4 regions of the Paenibacillus sp. fava2 genome follow, and region 1 is predicted to be linked to each of the others. Evidence: riboswitches for the same ligand, from Rfam matches in the RefSeq annotation. Region 1 holds a riboswitch; each other region holds the start of a gene.
What was found. A riboswitch is a leader RNA that binds a small molecule or an ion and turns the genes downstream of it on or off. The one in region 1 is predicted to bind cyclic di-GMP.
Positions count from the first base shown of each region.

Region 1 (5,944 bases):
GCTGACGCCTTTCAACACGGCCTCCTCATCATCATATTGCTTAGTAACCTGGTCAAAAGAAATAATAGTGCCTTCCGGGGTAGCTATAGCTAACAACCTCCCTTACCTTATGTATTACAACCTATTTTACCCTTATCTGACAGTGCGCAATCGGTTCCTTCCAGGCATAGCCCCGCCGGTACCGACAATCCCGCCCCTGCTTCGACAACATTTCATATTATATAGCATATCGGATGAATCCCATATATGCGATAACATAGAATGTAAAAACTCCGGCTGAATCTTAACAAGTTCGTAAAATCTATCCGCTGCACACTCCGGCTGAAGTGCTATAATGAAAACGGCTGAAAACAGCTTGAAAATTCCTCCTTTTACGAAAGAAGATGACCGACATGAACGAGGGGTTACAGGACCGCCTTGAGAAATTTGGATTATCCCTTTATATGATACGCATTACCCTGGCTGCCTCCCTATCATGGCTGGCCGTCCACAGTCTTTATGGCGATAATTACCTATACTTCGCACCGCTGGCTGCGATTCTGATTACACAGGGCACCGTGAAGGCTTCCCTGGAAAAAGGCTGTTACCGGCTGCTTGGCATTGTGCTCGGCGGAACCGTCAGCCTGATTGTGGGACGCTTCCTGGATGTCGGAATCGTCTCCCTCCTGCTGATTCTGCTGATTGGCATAGGCGTTGCAACCGCCTGCCGGATTAACATCCAGGCCGTCTCGCAGGTCGGCGTAACCTCTGTGCTCGCGCTTACCTTCTACCATGACCATTATGTCGTATGGAGGCTTGCCGAGACGCTGATCGGGGTACTCATCGCCCTGTTGATCAATATGATTATTGTCCCGCCCAAGGGCTTCGCCAAGGTTAAGGGCCTGGCGCTTCAAGGAAGCCTGCTGCTGGCCGATTCATTAAGTGGGCTCGCTTCGGGCGGCAGAAACGGTGAACCGGCCCGTGATATGCTGAAGCGCTCCGGCGGACTGCTCGCGAAGAGCAGCAGCCTGCAGAAGGAGCTGCTGTACACGCTGTCGCACTATCCCTGCCGCAAGGATCTGAGCGGGCTGACCCAGGCCACGTCGCATCTGCAGAAGGTTCATTTCTATATCCAGGAAATTGCTGAAGAGCTGACCCTGCTGCCTGCCCACTACGCCGGTTCGGACCGGATGAATGAGGTGATGGCTGCAGCAGCCGATTGCATCGCTCTCTACGGCACCAAGACGCTTTCTGATGCCGAAGCCCGGCGGCCGCTGCCGGAATGTCTGCGCCGGGCCCGGGAGCTGCAGCTCTCCTGGTTCTCCGAGCTGCAGGCGGAATGTCCGCTGACAGCCATCCGCGATCTCGGCGCCGTCTTTTCACATCTGAACCGGGTGCTTGATGTTATTGAACAGGCCGATTATACGGCCGTTTCTGCAGCGGCCGTTCCGGTAAGAAGCGGATCCGCCCGCAGCATCCGTCTCGGAAGCAAAGGACTCTCCCACAAGCTTTAAGCTTGGGAGGGTCTTTTTTAGGATAAACACTTAACGCTTTGGGGTCTCCTCCAAAAAGGTCCGGAGTCAACCTCCATGCTAAGAATCCGCCTCCCGGAGCCTGACTGGAGATAAAGACCCAATACCGGCTCTTACACCGTACTCCAGCTGCAATTTTCGGATGAATTTACAGTTGAAAACTCACTGCACAAGTATTAAAATTAGGATTATTTGCAGCATTTGTCGGAATTCAGTACTATAGCACCAGTTATGAATCTTTTATTGCCGATTCTAGTCGAATAAATGACCTCATGCTGAATGTTTATCAATGTCTCATGTATAATGGCAAACTGTCCGAAAGGGCAGGACGCAAAGCAATGGGCCTAACAATGCGCTGTCGCATTTACGGCTGCCAGGCTGCCGGTTTCTGATAAAACTAGAAGCGAGGTTATAACAATGCCGAACCACACTCTCGAACAGCCACGGCATGCGTTCAGTATCATGCCTGCCTTCAGTACTGCTGATCCCATACAGTCCTCCATCCGCTCCAAGCCGTTTGGAACAGCCGGTAATGAGGAGAAGAACGGGAGAATCATCGTGCAGAATGACCAGATTTTTATAACACCTCCCTTGCCCGGCGGCAAAGCTGCTGTTATCTCTGCCCTTCACCCTGTTGTCCTCAAGATTAACCGGATCAAAGCAGCCGAGCCTGTTGCCATTACATCATCTGACCATCTGAGCTGGGAAATCAGCGAGAAGCCGCAGTACCAGATTACTGTTTCTGAGGACGGGCTAAGCGCCTACTTTACCCTCTACCGGGTCGAAAAGTATGCCTGGAGGCTGGTCAATTGCCCGGCTTCGGCTGAGGTCTGTGTCCGGGCGGAGCCGAACTATGATCTGCTGCTCTCCAGGCTGACCGTTAATCAGATTCTGGCCGAACTCTCCAATAGCTCCTTCATTCCCAATCTCAACATTCCTGCCTTGTATGCCGAGCTGAATAATCCGACTTATCTCCCGGTCTGCATCGCAGTGGGCAAACCGCCGCTGCCGGGAACAGACGGACGGCTTGAGCCCCTGGCCAGACTGTCTATCGCTGAAGTATTCAGCAGCAGTGAAGTCCCTGATCCGGAGAATATACTTGATTATCCAGGGATCCCTTCTGTACGGACAGGCGGGATACTGGCACGCAGGCTGCCTCCGCAGGAAGGCTTGCCCGGTTCTGACGTTTACGGCAGCATTCTGCCCTCTCCCCCGCCGGAGGATATCATCCTGAAGCCTGCTGATTGCTACTCGCTGCTCCCGAACGGCGATATTGCTGCGCTCCGTGACGGCCGGCCGCGGATTACAGGCTGGGGAACCCGGATGATGAGCATTGATTTTCCCGATATGCATGTAGTGCAGAAGAGTATGATCACCGCTAACAGTGCAGTTTGGTTTGCAGGAGATGTAATGTTTCCGGGTGGAATCGGTGATCATTGCACGATAGAGGCATTAGGAAACGTATACATATTCGGCGATGTCCGTCATGCCGTCATTGCCGCTACCGGCAGTGTAATCATACGCGGCAAAGTAACGGACTGCCGCATCTACTGCGGCGACTGCGGGGCAAAACAGCACCGGCTGTATACAATTCCCGGACAGCTGATTGATGAGCTGTCCTTGCTCAGGAACGCCGCCCTCCTCCTGGAGGAGAATCTCCGCTCCCGGCAGCAGCCCGTGAAATACGGGCTGGTCATACTGCTCCTGCTGGAGAGCAAATACGTCCATCTTCCCGGCCTGATGAAGGGGCTGCAGGAGCTGCTTGCCGAGGGCAAGCCTGCAGCTCCGGCTGATTCCGGGCAGTTAAAGCATATGCTGGAGATCTTCCTGCATCCCGGACAGTTCACTGAATTTATTAATGACGCCGTGATCACCACCTTTCTGGATCTGCTGGAGGAGCTTCGTGACGGGATTCTCCATATGCATGAGGGGAATGTCCGGCTTGATCTTGCCTGCTCGGAGGACAGTCTGCTCCATTCCGGAGGAGACCTTTATATTCATGGAGAGGGCGCTGCGAACAGCACACTGCTGGCAGCGGGTAATGTCCGCTTCCTGATGGCACAATCGGTATGCAACGGTTCTACAGTTGAAGCCGGAGACTCCATTGCGTTGCAGCAGGCCGGAGCTGCAGCAGGCCGGCAGTCTGTGCTTGCCGCCGGCCGCAAAATCAGCGTCCGCCAAATAGAAGATACCCGGATAACCATTGGCGAACATACCGCCAAGTTCACTCTACCTGCGGGAGAAGCCGTCTTCACGGCCCAGAGCCTGCGGTTAAGAAACCGGACCTGACCCATACGAAAAGAGCCTGCAGAATGCCGCACAAAGGCAGCCTGCAGGCTCTTTGGGTCTGATCATAACCAGGAACCGCCTGGCGGAGCATCTCTTTTAGAGTGAATGTTTCAGCCGCCGCTTACGCCCAAGATTTACATTCACCAGCAGAATACTGCCAACGATGAGCACCATCCCCGCAATAAGATTAAGTGTAATCTGTTCGTGCAGCAGCACCACGCTTGAGCCGATGGAGATTAACGGGATCAGGAAGGTGAAGGAGCCCACTTTTCCGGCCTCACCCTCATTAATCAGCTTGAAATAAACCATCCAGCCAAGGGCGATGACGAATACGGCAATAAACAGTGTGTTCATAATAAAAGCGCCGCTCCAGGTAATGGCTGCCCAACTCTCTGTAACGGAGCCGGCACCCAGCAGAATGACACCGCCGATCATGATCTGCATGGCTGTCAGCCACAGCATATCCACCCGCGCCGCATTCCGCTTCATATATACGGTACCAAGCGCCCAGCATAACGCGCTGGCCAGAGCCAGCAGTACACCAGCCGCAGAGATGCTGCCGGTAAAACCGCCGATACTGAGCGCGGCTACCCCGGCGAAGCCGAGCAGGAGACCGAATATTTTCAGTCCGTACATGCTCTCTCCAAGCCAGATCCAGGCAAAGATACCCAGCAGTACAGGCTGCAGAAAGACAATGGCCGAGAACAGGCCGGAAGGGACATATTGCAGCCCTATGGTCTGAAACCCGTAGTAAAAGACGATGCTGAGCACTGCCGAAGCCAGATAGACCGGCCATAGCCGCCGGAATTCAAGCTGCTTCCATTTGGGAAGTGCGGCTATAATCAGAATGATTCCCGCAATGACTGTACGGATACCCGCGAAGAGCAGCGGAGGGGCATAGGTTAAGGCGATTTTGGAAAGAGGCCAGTTGATGCCCCAGACAATTACCAGAAAAGCAAGCAGCAGAACCGTACGGCTGCGTTGTGACATTGCGTTCACCTCTTGTATCATTTTCATTCCAAATGATACAATAACCATGTTCATAATTGAAATGAATAATAATCATGAGGTGCATACCAAATTTGTTATGAATAATAATCAGATCCTTTTATTTGTCAAAATTGCCGAAACCGGCAGCTTCACCAAAGCCGGCCAGGAGCTGAACATGACCCAGCCGGCGGTCAGCCGGGCCATCTCCGCCCTTGAGACAGAGCTTGACGTCAAGCTGCTGCTGCGTGACCGGCGCAGCGGGCTGGTGCTTACGGAGGTTGGCAAGCGTATCCTGATTATTTTCCGGGAGATTCTCAGCGGGTTCAACAAGGTGGAGCAGGAGGTTTCTGCGGAAAAGGGGCTGGAGAAGGGACTGATCCGGATTGGAGCCTTCCCGGTGGCGGCCGCTTACTTTGTACCCAAGATCATTCGCTCCATTACGGACAGGTATCCAGGCATAGACATTTCTGTCCATGAAGGATCGGTCGCCGAAGTGAAGGAGTGGCTGGAGACCCGCCAGATTGATGCCGGACTGATTATCCCGCCGCTTGAGGAGTTTGAAACCATTCCGCTGTTCCGGGAGAAGCTGTACGCCGTGCTGCCGGAGGGACACCCTCTCGGCCGAAACGGGATTGTCCATGTAAAGGACCTGGAGCATGAACCCATGATGATCTGCAAAGCCGGTTATGAGCCTCCGGTCGTTGATTTGTTCAGACGGGCAGACAGTCAGCTTAATGTAAAATATGTGGTTAACAGCTACAGTACAGCGCTCAACATGATCAAAGAGGGTCTGGCTGTCGGCGTGCTGTCCGAGCTGTCGCTGCTTGCGCCGCCCGGCAATGTTATCATCCGCGAGCTGTCTCCGGATGCTTACCGCGATGTTCATATCGCCGTCCATTCACTGGAGGAGGCTTCTATTGCCGTCAGGCTGCTCATTGATACTGCGCTTGATATGTTCGCTGCGGAAGAGAAGCTGAATCCGCCAACAAACCATTCAGAGGAGTGACACAGCATGAAATTTAACCGGTTAGGCAACAGCGGGCTGCAGGTATCCGCCCTTGGCCTTGGAACCAACGCCTTCGGCAAGCGGGCCGATGAAAAAACATCAATCGGGATTATCCGTACCGCCCTGGAGCAGGGAATCAGCTTTATCG
Region 1 covers NZ_CM177755.1:6,986,320-6,992,263, forward strand. Annotated here, with positions in the region: gene AC4G46_RS30800 (ABC transporter ATP-binding protein) at 1-96, opposite strand, end outside; gene AC4G46_RS30805 (FUSC family protein) at 393-1,493, shown strand; cyclic di-GMP riboswitch class I at 1,807-1,897, shown strand; gene AC4G46_RS30810 (flagellar assembly protein A) at 1,929-3,800, shown strand; gene AC4G46_RS30815 (DMT family transporter) at 3,897-4,790, opposite strand; gene AC4G46_RS30820 (LysR family transcriptional regulator) at 4,888-5,796, shown strand; gene AC4G46_RS30825 (aldo/keto reductase) at 5,803-5,944, shown strand, end outside.

Region 2 (5,944 bases), 670 kb from region 1:
CCTTCAGGATTGTTGCAAAAGCCAGTGTCTCGGCCAGCGCCCAGTCGACCCGTTCCCCGTCCTTCAGTGCATCCTTGCGGCGCTGGAGAATCCGCTCCAGCTTAGGATACACCTTGAAGCCGGCCGGAGCTGTCAACAGCTCCTGGTTGATCTCCTTCAGTGTGCTGAGCGGGACCGCTGTCGGGCGCGGTGCTCTGGATTCAGCTTCAAGCACCACCGATGTTTTGGATTCGCCGTTCTTATGCTTGCCTTCCTTCATGGATTCGAAGGCGGCCTGCAGCACGCTTTCCGATTCGGCACTCATGCGCTGCACTTCTTCTGCAGTGATGATCTTCTCGCTCTGCAGCCGCTGGGCATACAGCCTGTAGACCGTCGGATGGCTGCGGACTTTGCCGTAAACAACCGGCTGGGTTGTCTCCGGGTCATCCATTTCATTATGGCCGTGACGGCGGTAGCCGATCAGATCGATGACGAAATCCTTTTTGAACAGATTGCGGTAAGCGCTGGCCAGGCGGACTGCCGAAATGCAGGCCTCCGGATCATCGGCATTCACGTGCACAATCGGGATTTCATAGCCCTTGGCCAGGTCACTGGCATAATGGGTGGAGCGGGAATCTTCACTCTCTGTAGTGAAGCCGATGCGGTTATTGACGATAATATGCACCGTTCCGCCATTCTGATAACCCTTCAATTTGCCGATATTGAGTGTTTCCGCAACGATGCCCTCGCCTGGGAAAGCAGCATCCCCGTGCATCAGCACAGCGATAGCCTTGCTGGTATCCAGCTTGGGCAGGCCAGGTGTGCTCCGGTCCTCCTGAGCTGCCCGGGTAAAGCCCTCGACAACAGGATTAACAAATTCCAGGTGACTCGGGTTGTTGGCCAGCGTAATCCGTGTGCGCACCGTTTCTCCCTGGCGTACAGCGCGGTCAGCGCCGAGATGATATTTGACATCCCCGGTCCAGCCGTAGTTGATGCCCATCGAGCCTTCGGAAGGAAACAGCTCCTTATTCGGAGAATGATGGAACTCTGAGAAAATAATATCATACGGCTTGCCCAAAATGTGAGCCAGTACGTTAAGACGCCCCCGGTGAGCCATTCCCATAAGAATATGCTCTGCACCGTCGTGTGCCGCAGCGCGTACAATCTCATCCAGCATCGGTACCAGGGCATCGTTGCCTTCAAGGCTGAAACGCTTCTGGCCGACAAAGGTTTTGTGCAGGAAGGTCTCGAACTGCTCCACCTGAATCAGGCGGTTCAGAAGCTCCTTGCGTTCATTGTTGTTCAGCGGAGCGGGGGAGCTCATGGATTCCGCCTGGCTGTTCAGCCAGCGCAGCTCCTTCTCCTCATGGACATGCCCGAATTCATAGGCAATAGTCCGGGTGTATGCCTGAAGCATCCGCTGTACCGCGTCCCAGGCGGTTCTGACATCATTCGGCGCGTTCTCCCAGATCAGCGAGGCAGGCATCGCCGTAAGATCCTCGCGGGTCAGGTCATAGGTACGGAAATCCAGCCACTGGGCCATCGGGTTCTCCCCGCGTTCAAGCGGATCGATATTGGCGGCGCGGTGGCCGTGTATACGAATATTGGCGATCAGCTTTGAGGCTCTTACCGCCTTTTTCAGCCACTCGGCATCCCCGGTGACAGCAGGCATCGGAGCCGGCTCCGGTAAAGGTGCCATCGGCGGCGGGCCGGATGCAGTAAACAGATCGCGGTAATTAGGTTCTACTGAAGAAGGATCATTGATAAACTGTTCATACTTGTCTTGGATATAGCCCAGATTGGGTCCGTGATAATTGCTCCAAACGGATTCATTATAGGGTCCTTTGGCTGCCATGAATACATCCTCCTAACGGATGAACCCCACATGCGCCAGAAAAAGCACCAGCAGCTGGCGGGGCTGATATGTTTGCGGTTTCATTTCACTACTATTGTGCAACTTTAACGTCTGCTAATCAATTCATACTTTGTGCTATTCCGTTCGCAAAACGGTATGATTCAGACCTTAATTCATCCAGAACCATCATAAATGCGGAGAGCTGATTGGACCCTCGAAAATTGGGTAAATAAGTCTATATTTACTTCTAGGAAAATAGGTTGAACGCTCCGCTAGTTTTAGGTCATAGCGCACAGTTTTCATATAGTTTAATCAAAATATTACAAAATGAATCGTGAACTCCGAAGATATTCCTATAAAATATTTCCAACAATCGACACACTTTTTGTGGAAGGTGCTATATAATGTTATTGCAGATAGCGTTTTCATTCATTATTAGCCAGATCCTTTCATGTAAAGGGTCCAGTAAAGGGTAAACCTGGACGAAAGACAGGGGCACAAAGTCTCGGATCTAATGTAGAAATACTATGATGGCCGGACTGCCTGGGGACGCGTAATCTTAGGAGGAGATTTCTTGGATAAGTCCAACCAGGGGAATGTCGGAGAACTGCAGACGGGTGATCTGGATCTAGAGTGGGTGTACTTAATGATGGCGGCCAGAAAGGCCGGTCTCAAGGTGGAGGAAATCCGCCGGTTTCTGAGTGAAAGAGCTTTGCAGGCGATGTAGTGCAGTAGAGCATCCGGATATTACATACAAAAAAGGGCACAGCTAACGAGGCTGTGCCCTTTTTTGTATGTCCGGAAGGAAAACCTCCGGATGTCTATTCCTTCTGCTCCAGCCGCCATTTCTGATAGTCCAGAAACTCCTTGAATTCCCGCTTGCTTATGCCGGAAGCCATAGCCTCCTGTACGAGACGGAACCATTCTCCGTCAAGCGATGCTTCCTGCGCTTCTACAGGTTCACCGTACAGCAAGACATGAATGGATACCTCAAGCGCATCAGCCATCTTCTCAATGAACTGGATGGAGGGGTTGGATTGAATATTTCTTTCCACATTGCTTAGGTATGATTTCGCCACGTCCGCCTTATCCGCAAGCTCGGATAAAGACAGGCCCTTCTCCACGCGGAGCTGATGAATGCGACTTCCTAAATGTTCCGGCACAGTTAAACGCCCCTCCGCACTTTTTGTTAACAGTATAGCAAATAACCCTACGACGGACAAAGGACTATCAAAAAAGTTATGGATCTATTCGTAAATCCCCCCGCCTTAATTTCCTTCTCCGGAACTGAATTCATTGTACATGACGATAATATCTGTTTTCTGTAAAATCGTTCTTTAAAAAGTACGATATCATGAGCAAATCGCCGTAAATCGGAGGAAAAAGCGATCAAAATCGTTCTTTATAACGAATTTTGCTTGAAAATGAGAGTTTAAATTTGTAAGGGTGATGACATATACTAAGGCCAAGGTTCTTTATAACGAACAATATATGTTCTTCATAAAGATCATATAACTGATAGATGAACTAGTATGCATGTCACATGCACACTATTAAAGGAGAGGCTCAAATGAGGCTTTCACGGACATCGCGCAAGAAAAATAAAAGCCGGCTAACCCTCCCCCGGCTTGCCGGAATCGTAGTGATTTCTGCTTATGGAATCGGCCAAATCACTTCACCGACCTATGCGCTTATTACCAGCGGTACAACGTCGGAATCCGGCATTACGAGTGCATTTGTTTTCCCGGTTACAGTGGACCAATTAGCCAATCAGGCCAGTGAAGCGATGAACCGGGCTATTCTGAAGCATGAGGCGGCAAAAGGCGCACTGGCAGACATAGCAGACAAGGACGCGGATTCCAAAAAGGCAGGGAATCAGATCGGAAATATTCAGGAGGCTGCTGAACAGGCGCGCGGAGCTGCTGCTTCTGCCGCTGAATTGCTGGCTCAGCTCGAGGCTTACTCTCTGCGTTCACAGCAGGAGCTGGCGCAGCAAAGAGCGGAAATCGATCTTAGTCTGGCCCCTGCGGGAGTCGCCCTTGATCAGCTGGATACAGCGCAGCAGACGGATCCCGCTGCATTTGAACAGCTGCTGGTCAAGGCTGATCTGACAATGATCGAATATCAGGAAATGGTCCGCAGACTTGCTTCCACTGTGCGGGTAGATACATACGTGCGGGCGGCCTATCAGCAGGCTTTGACAGCGGCCTCTCAAGCCGGAAGCTACGCCGATGAAACTGCACAGCTGTACGCACAGGCAGCGGAAGCTCTGCAGGAGCTCAAAGCAACGGAGGAAAAGGCGAAGCTCGAAGCAGAAAAGAAGGCGAAGCTGGAGGCAGAAAAGAAGGCGAAGTCCGAAGCGGAAGAGAAAGCGAAGCTCGAGGCAGAGGAGAAGGCGAAGTCCGAAGCGGAAGAGAAGGCGAAGCTGGAGGCAGAGGAGAAGGCGAAGTCCGAAGCGGAAGAGAAGGCAAAGCCCGGGACTCAGGAACCGTCACAGCCGGAAGCTGAACCAGCCAAGCCCGATGCATCTGAACCTGCCGTACCGGATGTGCCTGCGGCAGACACGAATACTGACGGTATAACCGTAAAAATAGGACACAACACAACAGATTTCAATTAAGGAGATGCCTCAAGTGATACTCAAATGGACCCGCACTTTCATGATGTATGTTCTGATTGCCATGTTTCTGCTTCTGCTGATATCTGCGGTAACCAGCAGGATGAATGGCGGAACACCCAAAATTCTGGGGAAAGAAATTCTGACCGTCCTCTCTGGCTCAATGGAGCCCGGAATCAAGACCGGTGCTATCATCGCGGTTAACCCGGTAAGGGATGAGGCGCAGCGAGCGGCCTTTAAGCCGGGAGATGTGATTACCTATAAGTCTCTGGATGGATCAGGCAGCCTGATTACCCACCGTGTTGTGAGCGTCAGCGGTACAGGATCTGAGCTTGCCTACATTACCAAAGGCGATAATAACGATGCCGAGGACCCGTCGCCGATACCTGCAGGCAATGTTGTTGCAAGCTACGCTGACTTTACGGTTCCTGTAGCCGGGTATTTGATGAACTGGGTAAAATCGACCGCGGGTATCATTGTCGTAATTCTGATTCCCGGTATTTATCTGGTTGTTTCGTCAATAATCACGATTTTTAGAGCAATCATGCGGATGGACGACGATTCTGCAGAGCTGCAGACCGCAGCCGGTGATTCCCCGCCGGTAACGAACGGTTGATGCTTCCATTAACGCGCTCACGCGGTTAGGGAAGATTCAATAAATATTCCATTATATTCTCCATGCATGGAGACCAGGAGGAGACAAATTACAATGGCTAATCTTAAAAAGACAATCGCAATGGCAATGGCGACTACTGCACTGGGGGCTACTTTAATTGCCGGGGGGTCCTTCGCGATCTTTACGAGTTCGGTACAGAATACAGGCAATACCTTTGCTGCCGGAACACTGAAGATAGGCCTGGATAAAGAAGATATAGACGGTACTCCTGCCAAGTATTTTACTCTGACGAATTGGGCTCCGGGAGATTCTGACATCCAGCCGGTAGTAGTAACGAACAAAGGCACACTTGAGCTGCGTTATGATCTTGCCCTCGCTGTAGGCGGTGATCTTGGCGGCGGTACGCATCCGGTCACCATTAAGGCCTATTCGGATGCTGCCGGAACAACTGCGCTTACCGTAACTGACCGTGTGCTGGCCGTCGGCGCTTCTGAGACCATTTATGTCAAAGTGGAGTTCCCTAAAGATGCAGGCAATGAATATCAGGGCAAATCCGGAACAGCCAGCATCAAGGTGGATGCAGAGCAGACCAAAAACAATTAATCAGCCGGAATTGATCCGAAACATATAATCTAAAGGGGGGGAGCCCCCTTTTTACTAAGGAGCGCTTAATCTAATGATGAAAAAGAAAAAATTGCTTATTACCGCACTTTCCTCTGTGGTTCTGCTCTGCGCTGCAATCGGCGGCGGTACCTATGCGTTATTCACCAGCTCTGCCAAAAATACGGGGAACACGTTTGCTTCCGGTACGTTGTCTCTCAGCACTCACCGTAACGATGTCCCGGTAGAAGGGCCGATGTTCTATACCAATGATTCC
Region 2 covers NZ_CM177755.1:386,088-392,031, forward strand. Annotated here, with positions in the region: gene AC4G46_RS01720 (2-oxoglutarate dehydrogenase E1 component) at 1-1,834, opposite strand, end outside; cyclic di-GMP riboswitch class I at 2,296-2,381, shown strand; gene AC4G46_RS01725 (anti-repressor SinI family protein) at 2,409-2,561, shown strand; gene AC4G46_RS01730 (helix-turn-helix domain-containing protein) at 2,656-2,997, opposite strand; gene AC4G46_RS01735 (hypothetical protein) at 3,405-4,454, shown strand; gene AC4G46_RS01740 (signal peptidase I) at 4,468-5,067, shown strand; gene AC4G46_RS01745 (TasA family protein) at 5,161-5,670, shown strand; gene AC4G46_RS01750 (TasA family protein) at 5,744-5,944, shown strand, end outside.
Region 2: linked by a shared signal. The riboswitch ahead of AC4G46_RS01725 (anti-repressor SinI family protein) and the one ahead of AC4G46_RS30810 (flagellar assembly protein A) in region 1 are both predicted to bind cyclic di-GMP.

Region 3 (5,944 bases), 960 kb from region 1:
GCTGAAGGAATACGTCCGCTGGAGAGCAAAGGGAAGCCACGGTTCAGACTACAGCGCAAAGACTGGATCTGGATGCTGGCCATTACAGCAGTCTATACAGCTATTGCTCTCGTGAATCTCGGTTCAACCAAGGCGCCGGAAACGTTGTGGGAGCCTGCGGCCAGCGGTGAAAGCTTCTATGTCGATCTAGGCCAGAGCAGACAGCTGGAGCGTGTGAATATATTCGGAGGTGTAGGCACAGGCAAGTTCAAGCTGGAATTCAGTGAGACCCCTGACGTCTGGGGCAGCCCGCTGGATATAAGCGAGGATGTGGGCAATGTCTTCATTTGGAAAAGCCAGCCGTTAAATGTAGCGGCAAGGTATGTGAAGCTGACCGTTACCACGCCAGGCTTTACCTTGAATGAGATAGCCTTTTATGAACAGGGGGGCGGCACAGCCACGCTTCCTGTTGCCGGTGTGACACCGGGTGCCGGGGCAGCAGCCAAGAGAGGCGAGCCTGCCAATCTGTTTGACGAGCAATCGCTGGTTCCGGAACATTCGAATTTCATGAACAGCACCTATTTTGACGAAATTTATCATGCCCGGACTGCGTATGAGCATTTCCACGGGATCGTTGCCTATGAAAATACCCATCCGCCGCTCGGTAAAATTCTGATTGGAGTAGGCATGGAGCTGTTTGGCGTTAATCCGTTCGGCTGGCGCATCATCGGTACCCTGTTCGGGGTTGCCATGCTGCCGCTTATCTATATGATGGGCCTGCGGCTGTTCGGGAGAACCAGGTACGCCGCTTTGTCCGCAGGGCTTTTTGCTCTGGATTTCATGCATTTTACCCAGACGCGCATCTCAACGATCGACGTCTACGGTGTATTCTTCATCATGCTGATGTTCTATTTCATGCAGCGCTATTTTACAATGAATTTCTACCGTGTTCCGCTGCGCAAAACCCTGGTGCCGCTGTTCTGGTCAGGCCTTTTCTTCGGAATCGGAGTCGCCTCCAAGTGGATTGTGCTGTATGGCGGTGCCGGACTGGCGGTTATGCTCGCATTGTCCCTGTTTGACCGCTATAAGGAATACCGGGCAGCCGGGCGCATGCTTGGGGAAGGCAAGCTCGGTGATCAGGAGATTAAGACAGCCTGCCGGACAGCCGACAGCTCCTTCTGGAAGAATACGATCATTACATTGGCCAGCTGCGTTGTGTTCTTCGTAATTATTCCTGCTGTAGTCTACAGCCTGTCCTTTATACCGGTGCTGTCCGTTACGGCAGAAGGTTATACCATTAAAGGGCTTATTGATGCCCAAAAAAATATGTATAACTATCACAGCCAGCTGGTAGCCACGCATCCGTTCTCCTCCTCCTGGTGGGAATGGCCGTTTATGAAACGTCCGGTATGGTTCTTCAGCGGTGGAGAAGGGCTGCCTGAGGGCAGGGTGAGCAGTATTGTTACTATCGGCAATCCGCTGATCTGGTGGACCGGGATTTTTGCGATGCTTGGAACAGTATGGCTTACAATCAAGCGCAAAGAGAAGAGTCTGTATATGCTCTGGATCGCCTTTTTCTCACAGTATGTGCCTTGGATGCTCGTTCCGCGCGAGACGTTCCTGTATCACTATTTTGCAATGGTGCCGTTCATGATCCTGGCTATTGTTTATGTTATGAAGCTGCTCGACAGCAAGGTTCCCGGAGCCGCCAAAATCCGTTATGCTTATGTGGCCCTAGCCGCAGTGCTCTTTATCACGTTCTATCCGGTACTGTCAGGAATGCAGGTTAGTGCCGATTATGTAAATATTGTGCTGCGCTGGTTCCCTTCCTGGGTGTTCTAGGGGCCAGCGGGCTAAGTAACTAAGCGTATGCTTTCGAAGCAAGTTTTGTACGAAGTAATACAGGGAAGCCCATGCTTATAAAACTTTTAGGAGGAAACAGGGTGAAAGCCAGATACAGTGTAGTTGTCCCGATGTACAATGAGGAGGAAGTCATTCAGCATACGTATGAGCGCCTAAAGAAGGTTATGGACGAATGCGGTGATTCCTACGAGCTGGTCTTCGTCAACGATGGCAGCCGTGACCGTACAGCTGAGATTATGCGCGGGATCAGCAGCCGTGATGAGCATGTCAAGCTGATTGACTTCTCGCGAAATTTCGGGCATCAGGTCGCGATTACCGCCGGGATGGACTATGCTGAAGGGCAGGCGGTGGTGGTCATCGATGCCGACCTTCAGGACCCGCCGGAGGTTATCCTGCAGATGATTGCGAAATGGAAGGAAGGCTACGAGGTTGTCTATGCCAAGCGGCTTAAACGCCATGGGGAGACGCTGTTCAAGAAGGTAACCGCCAAGCTCTTTTACCGTCTGCTGAGCAGCATGACGAGCGTGGAGATTCCGACTGATACAGGCGATTTCCGGCTGATTGACCGCAAAGTATGCGATGTGCTGCGCGGCCTGAAGGAGAAAAATCGTTATGTCCGGGGGCTGGTAAGCTGGGTAGGCTTCCGCCAGACGATGGTCGAATATGTGCGTGAGGAGCGTTTTGCCGGAGAAACTAAGTATCCGCTGAAGAAAATGGTCCGGTTTGCGCTGGACGGCATCACCTCCTTTTCCCATAAACCGCTCAAAATAGCATCCTATGTCGGATTCTTTTTGGCCTTCTCCAGTTTCTTATATCTCTTCTTCATCTTGTTTCAGAAGCTGTTCACGACGTGGGCAGTTCCCGGCTGGACCTCTATTGTCGGCGTCAATCTGCTATTTAACGGCATCGTGCTGATGCTGCTGGGGGTAATCGGAGAATACATCGGACGGATCTATGATGAATCCAAAGACCGGCCGCTGTATATTGTAAGGGAAACGAGAGGGTACGAGGACGGAGAATATCCGGACCTACGGGAAGGCAAACGTTATGAAAAGTAACAGACTGAACGCTGGGTTTATCCAGTTCCTAAAGTTCAACGCCGTAGGTTTGCTTAATACCTTGATAGATTTTGCAGTATTTACACTGCTGCATTCACTGGGGATGATGAACGCTCCAGCGCAGGTCATTTCTTATAGTGCAGGGACAGCGAATAGTTTTTTCTGGAACAAAAAGGTGACCTTTCGTGACCGGGCAACTAACCAGCGCGGCTCTGACCGTCTCCAGCTGGTGAGGTTTATCATCCTCAATCTGGCCGTGCTGGGTATTTCGGTGCTGCTGATGCATTTTCTGACGGACAGCTTCGGCATTCAGGTGCTGATAGCCAAGGTGTTCGTTACGTTCGTAACGGTAATTATCAACTTTTTCGGAAGCCGTATGTGGGTGTTCTAGGCAATTACCCGGACAGGGACTGCCCTGTTCAAGAATATAAAGGGGGATGTTCATGCGCAAGTTTTCCTATTTGATTATTTTGGCGGGCGTCCTTATTATGCTGTATCCCAAAGCAAGCGAGTGGTACAACGACAGGCAGCAGGCTAAACTGCTGGAGGAAGCTGAACAAGCCTACAGCGAACTGGCACCAACAGCCGGACCGGATCTGCAAAAGCCCTATGCGGAGGTGACCCAGCTGCTGGCTGAAGAGTCGGTGCAGGAGGAGGAGGTACAGCCTTCTGCGGAGCCCGTTGAAGAGATTGCTGTGGGCGGCAAAATCACCGGAATCATTGAGATTGACCGGATCGATCTGAAGCTTCCTGTTCTTGAAGGTGCGACAAAGGCGAATATGAAGCATGCTGCCGCCCATATGAAGGAGACGGCTCCGCTGGGTGAGGTAGGCAATGCGGCTATAGCTGCGCACAGATCCAGAACAGCCGGCAGGCTTTTTAACAGGCTGGATGAAGTAAAGATCGGGGACACCATCAAGATAAAGACGAGTGCAGAGGAGTATCAGTACGTAGTATATGATATTTCTATAGTGGAGCCGACGGATGTGTCGGTGTTGAACGGCAATGGGGAAGATAAAATCCTGACCCTAATCACCTGTGATCCGCTGGTTAACCCGACTCACCGGCTGATTATTCATGCTAAGCTTTCTTGAAAACAGACAAAAAAGGATTCAGCGCGAATTAACGAAAATTTTATTGAAAAATGCTGAAATTCTAGTAAAATAGGTCTTGTATCTGGGCGAATATATGGTAGTATATAACTATAAAAGCACACACGATAACGGCAAACCTATCGAAAGGTAGGGACGCAAAGCTAAAGGGCCTTCCCGTAAGGATGGCAGCCAGCTACCGAATGAAGGGCTTTTTTTGTTGGCTATTCAATCCAAAATCTAGTATTTTTGGTAGATTAAGAGATAGATAAAGCTGCACACGATAATGGCAAACCTATCGAAAGGTAGGGACGCAAAGCTAGAGGGCCTTCCCGTAAGGATGGCAGCCAGCTACCGAAAGGAGTTTTATCCATGAAAAAATTTTATTTCATGCTGTTAACATTGTTCGTAGTTGTCACTTCCGTTCAGACAAGCACAGCTTCAGCTGCAACTGCAGACTCAAGCTGGTTGAATACATCGAAGCTCGATCAAGGTGTTGTTGCAGTATCCTATGATGTACCTGCTGACAAACGTATCAAGGTTATGATTACGAAAGACGGCAACAGCTATACTTACAATCTGTATGCTTCCCAGTCGACAGAATCCTTCCCGCTGCAGCAAGGCAACGGCACTTATAAAGTATCTGTTCTTGAGAACACAACCGGTAACAAATATAAAGTGGTGTCTTCCGAAGATGTTGAGCTTAAACTCAGCAATGCTAACGCCGTATACTTGAGCTCCGTACAGAACGTGAAATGGACCTCTTCCGATAAAGCAGTACTGAAAGCTAAACAGCTTACAAAAGGCTTGACTACAGATGAAGCTAAGGTAAAAGCGATCTATAACTACATCGTAGCAAATGTTAAGTATGACAACGCATTGGCTGCTACTGTAACACCGGACTATATTCCTAACAATGACAGCACACTGCTCTCCAATAAAGGCATTTGCTATGACTATGCTTCCTTGTTCGCTACTATGCTTCGCAGTGAAGGCATTCCAACAAAGCTTGTAATGGGTAACACAAGCTATGTATCGACATATCATGCTTGGAATGAAGTTCTGCTTAATGGCAAATGGGTAACAATTGATACTACAGTTGACGCTGGCCTGGCTAAAAACAACAAAGACGTTGGCCTGACTAAAGTTGCGAGCAAATATAGCGCTGCTAAATTCTACTAAGAACCATGATAATACGGTGACATTGAGACAACCTGCTAATATAATTTAGCAGGTTGTCTTTTTTTTGATTAAGGGGTTGCTTTTTGTCAGTGATGTGGGGTATTATAGGTAAGCGTTGTTAGAGCGCGTCAAAGTTTGACTGAAATTGATTGAAAAATGGATTTCAAAAAAAAAGCTTGCGCTTCTGAAACAAACGTGATATTATATAAGAGTTGCTGCTGACGAGAACATCGAAAGCGACAACGAGCTTGATCTTTGAAAACTGAACAACGAGTGAGTATCGGAATTCACTTCGGTGATTCCAAAACTGATGATTTTCGCAGCGTCTTGTACGCTTTAGAAATTCATCTTGAGAATGTAAATTCTCGTCAGATGTTTCAAAATGAGCGAATCGCTCTTTTCAATACTTTATTGGAGAGTTTGATCCTGGCTCAGGACGAACGCTGGCGGCGTGCCTAATACATGCAAGTCGAGCGGAGCTTATCCTTCGGGGTGAGCTTAGCGGCGGACGGGTGAGTAACACGTAGGCAACCTGCCCCTTAGCCTGGGATAACTACCGGAAACGGTAGCTAATACCGGATAATCCCTTTCCTCGCCTGAGGGAAGGATAAAAGGCGGAGCAATCTGTCGATAAGGGATGGGCCTGCGGCGCATTAGCTAGTTGGTGAGGTAACGGCTCACCAAGGCGACGATGCGTAGCCGACCTGAGAGGGTGAACGGCCACACTGGGACTGAGACACGGCCCAGACTCCTACGGGAGGCAGCAGTAGG
Region 3 covers NZ_CM177755.1:676,325-682,268, forward strand. Annotated here, with positions in the region: gene AC4G46_RS03105 (glycosyltransferase family 39 protein) at 1-1,821, shown strand, start outside; gene AC4G46_RS03110 (glycosyltransferase family 2 protein) at 1,923-2,900, shown strand; gene AC4G46_RS03115 (GtrA family protein) at 2,890-3,291, shown strand; gene AC4G46_RS03120 (class D sortase) at 3,344-3,994, shown strand; cyclic di-GMP riboswitch class I at 4,115-4,195, shown strand; cyclic di-GMP riboswitch class I at 4,270-4,350, shown strand; gene AC4G46_RS03125 (transglutaminase-like domain-containing protein) at 4,364-5,173, shown strand; rRNA gene AC4G46_RS03130 (16S ribosomal RNA) at 5,582-5,944, shown strand, end outside.
Region 3: linked by a shared signal. The riboswitch ahead of AC4G46_RS03125 (transglutaminase-like domain-containing protein) and the one ahead of AC4G46_RS30810 (flagellar assembly protein A) in region 1 are both predicted to bind cyclic di-GMP.

Region 4 (5,944 bases), 810 kb from region 1:
AGCAACGGCGAGCGTCGTAAAATAGCTGTCCAGCAGCTGCCGGCTCTGCTGCTCACGGTCCTGCAGTCCGCGCACCATCATATTAAATCCGGCGACCAGCTTGGAGAATTCATCGGAATATTCATCCTGCACCTGCAGGAGGCGTCCGTCTTTGATATTGTTCATAGCCTTATACAGCTCGTTAATCGGATGCTGCACACTGTTGGTCAAGAGGAGGGCTGCCACCGAGGAGAACAGGGTGCCGATCAGCAGCACCATTCCTGCCCAGACCCAATAATTCTGGAATCCGACCAGCAAGCCGCTTCCGGTATTATTCATGCGTATATGAGTCGCCATAATAAAAAGAAACAGCGGGAACGTGCCGATCAGCATACAGCTAATCAGAAATTTCGGGCGGATGGGCACAAAGACATGACCCTCCAGCGAGAAATCGACATTGTACAGCTCCATTGCCCGGTTTCTGAATTCCTTAATCAGCGGAATAATGGCCGAACAGGTCAGATAAAATTCGATCAATGCATGCATGCTGGCTACTAGTATAGCTCCGACAATGGCCATTACCAGGTAAAAATACGGTATAGTAAGCAGGCCGGTGTGAATCATCCAGAAGGTCATCAGGGCTGCCGGCAGCGATAACCCCAGAAGATGGGGTCCGAGAATGCGCATAACCGCATGTCTGGGCAGCTCGTGGGTGTGCAGATAGGCCGCCTCCAGCACATCCAGTGCAGGCTTCGGGTCCAGCAGGGCCGTCCGGATCGGCTTGATCTGCCTTAAGAACACACTGATTTCCGTAACTGCCATTATAATGAATGAGAGCAGCAATACAATCAGCAGCCGGCCGTACTCCACCATGCTGATCTCCAGAGAAGTAAGCAGGATCAGGCTGCCTACCGCCATAACCGCAATGACGGAGCCGAATAAATAATTGCCAATCTGCTTTCTTAAAAATGCCCTGTATATATTCATTAGCTCTCCCATCCCCGGTCTTACCCAGCTCCTACTTATGTTTGCACTTATATATATTTCGTGATATAATATAGGAATATTTGTTTAGGTGTATATGTATCCCCTTCAAGAAGATGTCAGGCCGATTGTTTTATTTCTTTTTAATATCGGCAATCCGGACACAAATTCTTACGTTTTCTTGCATGACTCTTCCTTTTTATGAGATTAAATTCGAACATAGTATTCCGATTCACACTGGCGCGGCCACGGAGCCGCAAGGACAAGAGAGAGGTAGGGCTCTTGTCGTTTTGGAAGGATTATTCTCGCCATACGGCTGCTGGAAATAACAAGGAATTACGACACCCGTTACGCTCACTGACGGCGGGGGATGAATATACCTATAAGACATGGTTTAGCTGCTTATACGTTGCAGGAAGCAGTCCATGTGTGGAACATATTAGTGCCCGGTAACCGCGCCAAGCGGATACCGGGCACGTCTACTTTTCAGGGGATTCCCCCCCCGAATCAAGGTACATACCGCTGCACAAAGCCGCTTACCCTGGCGATATACCCCGTCTTATCCGTATCGTAAGCCAGACCATGTCCAGCCCCGTGCACGATCAGCTTTTCCTTTGGGGCACTGCAGGCCTGATACAGCTCCTCCATCATGTAAAAGGGTACGAACCTGTCCGCATCTCCATGAATGAACAGGATCGGCACCCTGGCCTTACGCACCTGTCTGAGCGCGGAGGCATCCCCGAAGAAGTAGCCTGCTTTGATCCGGGTAACCAGGCTGGCACACTGCACGAACGGAAAGCCCGGCAGGCGGTACATCCGCCGGAGCTGATAGGACAGCTGCGCCTTCACCGAGCTGTAACCGCAGTCTTCCACGATGGCCTTGACCTGTACCGGAAGCTCTTCCCCCGAAGTCATCAGCACCGTCGCCCCGCCCATGGATACCCCATGCAGCACAATCCGGGCCTCTGGTCCGGTCTCTTCCAGAATATAAGCAATCCATTTCACCATATCCCGGCGTTCCGGCCAGCCGAATCCGATATAATGGCCCTCGCTTTGCCCGTGCCCCCTCGCATCCGGTAGCAGCACATTATAGCCCAGACGCTCGTGATACATTTTGGCAATTGCCCCCATATCCTTCCCCTTTCCGGAATAACCGTGGGCAATAATAGCCGTACGGCCTTCTGCCCGTTCAGAAGGAAGAAAATAACCCTTAAGCTGCAGGCCGTCATCCGATACCAGCTGGACCTCCCGGAAATGCTGGCGGGAAACCCACTCGGCCCCCTCACCCCAGGAGGCCCCGGCAACAGGCGGATCGAGCTTCAGATCCGGGCTGGTAGCCAGAAACTCTTTTGGTGCACGATGGATTGCCACCCCGTAGAAAAAAAAGCCGGCATAAAGCAGCCCGGCTGCTGCAATGATAATGATTGCTGCTATGATGATCATCCACATCTGTATCGCCTCCTTACAATCAGCATCTGCTTGTTAGCCGCCCGTTCCATATCCTAATATCCTGCGGCTGCTAATGTCTGCAAAGTATAGCATGCCGTATGGGCATTTGCGAAAAGCAGCATAAAAAAGGCTGCCCGGAGCTATACCCCTTCCGGCAGCAGCCTTTAAGCCTTCCTGGCGGAATCTCTAGTTCATCCGCCGGGCTTTACTGTTCCTAGCTTTTGCGTTTGCCGGTTCTGGTTCTGCTTAACAGCAGCCCCAAAGCGGCCAGCGTCAGACCTGTAATGTAATACGGAGCGGGACTCGATTCCCCGGTCTGCGGCAATGTAGCAGCTGCCGCTGCTGTAGTGCCGGGATCTGTAACACCGCCCAGCGGAATTTCATCATCGAGAATAATTTCATCATCCGGTCCCGGCCCGGCTGTCGGACTTGGCACCGGTGTTGCCTGCGGTACTGTCACTCCAGCTGCGGCTGCCGTTGCACTTGCGCCTGGACCAAGCGGTACAGGATTATCGTCGATGGCCAGTTCGTCATCTGTCACTATCGTTCCAATGACAGTCGGACCGGTCGGGGTTAACGGCGTTCCGCCCGGAATAGCGACTACACTCGTCGGCAGAGCCGTTGCCGGTGCTGTTGGAGCAGGTGTTACACCGCTTGTCGGTACTGCTGTAGAGGTGCCTGAAGTCGGTGTTGCTGCCGGCGTTTCAGTAGCCGGAGTACCTGAAGTCGGCGTCGGTGTTGGTGCTGTTGTCGGTACCGGCGTCGGCGTGCTTGTTGGTGCTGCCGTCGGCGTCGGTGTTGGTGCTGTTGTCGGTACCGGCGTCGGCGTGCTTGTCGGTGCTGCCGTCGGCGTCGGTGTTGGCGCTGTTGTTGGTACCGGCGTCGGCGTGCTTGTCGGCGCTGCCGTCGGTGTCGGTGTTGGTGCTGTAGTCGGTACCGGCGTCGGCGTGCTTGTCGGCGCTGCCGTCGGTGTCGATGTCGGTGCTGTAGTAGGTACCGGCGTCGGCGTGCTTGTCGGCGCTGCCGTCGGTGTCGATGTTGGTGCTGTAGTAGGTACCGGCGTCGGCGTGCTTGTCGGCGCTGCCGTCGGTGTCGATGTTGGTGCTGTAGTAGGTACCGGCGTCGGCGTGCTTGTCGGCGCTGCCGTCGGTGTCGATGTTGGTGCTGTAGTAGGTACCGGCGTTGGCGTGCTTGTCGGCGCTGCCGTCGGTGTCGATGTTGGTGCTGTTGTCGGTACCGGCGTCGGCGTTGCTGTCGGTGCCGTTGTCGGCTCCGGTGTCGCTGTGCTTGTCGGAACCGGCGTTGGCGTTGCTGTTGGTGTTACCGGGGTTCCGTTGTCACGGCCGGTATATGGCTTATGATGGAATTCCCCGCTTCCTTCCAGGGAAGCACCGATCATACTCCCGTTGATTTGCCCGTTATTAAAGGTAATCGCTGCGTTTGGTGCCAGCACAGTTCCCATTACACCGATACTCTCCAGCCGCAGAGCCGTTGCCTGCGGGAAGTTATAAAGCACCTTATTCTGGCTTACGCCAGTCAGCCCGTTTCCGTTCTTGAACGTGACCGAAGTTCCGTCAATATTAACGATAGCGGTAGATCCCTCCGGTGCAGTAATCCGCAGCTCATTGGCGGCAGTCAGCGTGCTTCCTGAAACCAAGAATACATTCAGCACAGGATCAGTGCCGGTCAATTTAATATTTCCATAGCTATCCTCAGTCTTGCCGTTCACCGTCAAAGCTGCAAGCTCCTGGGATTTAGCGCGGAGCAAGGCAAACTCCGAGACGAAGTTAATAACGTTCGCTTCTTTCCGCAGGGTTCCTGTCCCGCCCCGCGGTTTACCTGAACCTGTATAAGTGCCGCCGTACACGGCGTTACCGTTAACTTCCCCCATCTCATAGCTCAGATTGCCGCCAGCCACCAGCGAATCCATTTCTGAGCGTTCCGCAGCACTCAGGCTATGGCCTACCGAATATCCGCCCTGTGAAAGGGTAATATTGCCGCCTGCAGCCATTCTGCCTTCAGAATCACTATGGTAGCCTTTGAGATCACCAAGGATAAACACATTGTACTTACCCGCAACGCCCGGAAGGGGGGCACTGTCGGCTCTCACTTCACCCTGACCGGCCGAAGCCAGCCAGCCGCCGACCAGCAGGACTGCAGACATAGCCAGTGCAAAAGATAATTTGAATACAGATTTACGTTTCATTAATAATCCCCCCGTAAGATGCGATATAAATTTTGGTTATAGCAGCACCTTCACCTGAAAAATAAAAAAAACCGCCAGGAAGACAAGCTCCATGGCGGCCGGACGATCATAGCCCTCTCTCAAAGGCTGTAGACTCCTGACTTTGCGTCCCGCACTTTCGCGCGGTTTGCGATTATACATGAGAAGGTATGTAATTGGTAATAGAGAAAATAGTCTATGACATTTGTTACTTTAGAACTAAACTCAGTGTATTCCCTGATCCTCTGTATTGTCAATCTATTCCTTATAATATTTTGCCAATAACATTAGGAATTTTTCAAAAAAGAGCCTGTACGGCGGATTATATGCAGAAAAGCACTATAATTCTATCTATTCTCCAACTGATTCTCTCTCATGCTCAGGAATACCCGTACTCATTTACTTAAAATTGTTGTATTTAAAATATTTTCATTCTAGTAGTTTTGAACTACTTATTATTGAGATTATTATATTCCCGATTTAAGTAAAAAAGACTCCCCGCGGATCACTCCGCAGACAGTCTTCGTTCTTTGCGTGGGTTTAATATTATAACAGCTGCAGCCAGCCGATCATTGACATCCAGAGCGGAATACTTAAAAACAGGCCAAACACCAGACCGCGGCGGAGACTTCCTTCGTGATTCATCATCATTCTCCTTTTTTAACTGCATTATTCTTATCCTTAGTATTTCAAATTCAATATAAAACAATTCTAAATATTTTATTGTGAAAAATATCACATTATTACTGTTATTTTAAAATATTATGTTGCAAACAAAAAGGCCTTGCCATGGGAGTTGGCAAGACCTGCAGGGTACCATATAACACTGGGGGGTGTCTGGTATATTCACTATAAAGGATCTACCTGAAAATAAGCTGATAGCAAGCTAAAAATTACATTAAAATGGTCCAGCAGCCCAAAGTGCTGATCACTACGACCAGCGCTACAGGATAAAGAATTTTCCGGCTCACCTTATCTCTGAAGGTAAAAAACAGACATATCATACAAAGCCACGCAATTAGGAGACTGCCCATTTCCTATGCATTCGCTCCTTCCTGACCTCTGATCTATATTAAGAAGATACCCGCCGGGCACCCGATACATACCATTTTGTACGGCATTTTTTTCTCCTATATATAGAAGAAAAGCGCGGCAACCGGTAAAATCCGGAACACCGCGCAGCATCAATTGTTGTAGTTCCAGCCTGTGCTTGCATAAGTACGGTCTCTCGCTCCCTTACTAATATAAAGCAAACTGCTGATTTGTCAAATGGAACAGCTTCCCGGAGACTCTCAGATGCAGAGCTCA
Region 4 covers NZ_CM177755.1:523,802-529,745, reverse strand. Annotated here, with positions in the region: gene AC4G46_RS02440 (HD domain-containing phosphohydrolase) at 1-966, opposite strand, end outside; gene AC4G46_RS02435 (alpha/beta hydrolase) at 1,471-2,406, opposite strand; gene AC4G46_RS02430 (choice-of-anchor A family protein) at 2,627-4,618, opposite strand; cyclic di-GMP riboswitch class I at 4,709-4,799, opposite strand; gene AC4G46_RS02425 (alpha/beta hydrolase) at 5,929-5,944, opposite strand, start outside.
Region 4: linked by a shared signal. The riboswitch ahead of AC4G46_RS02430 (choice-of-anchor A family protein) and the one ahead of AC4G46_RS30810 (flagellar assembly protein A) in region 1 are both predicted to bind cyclic di-GMP.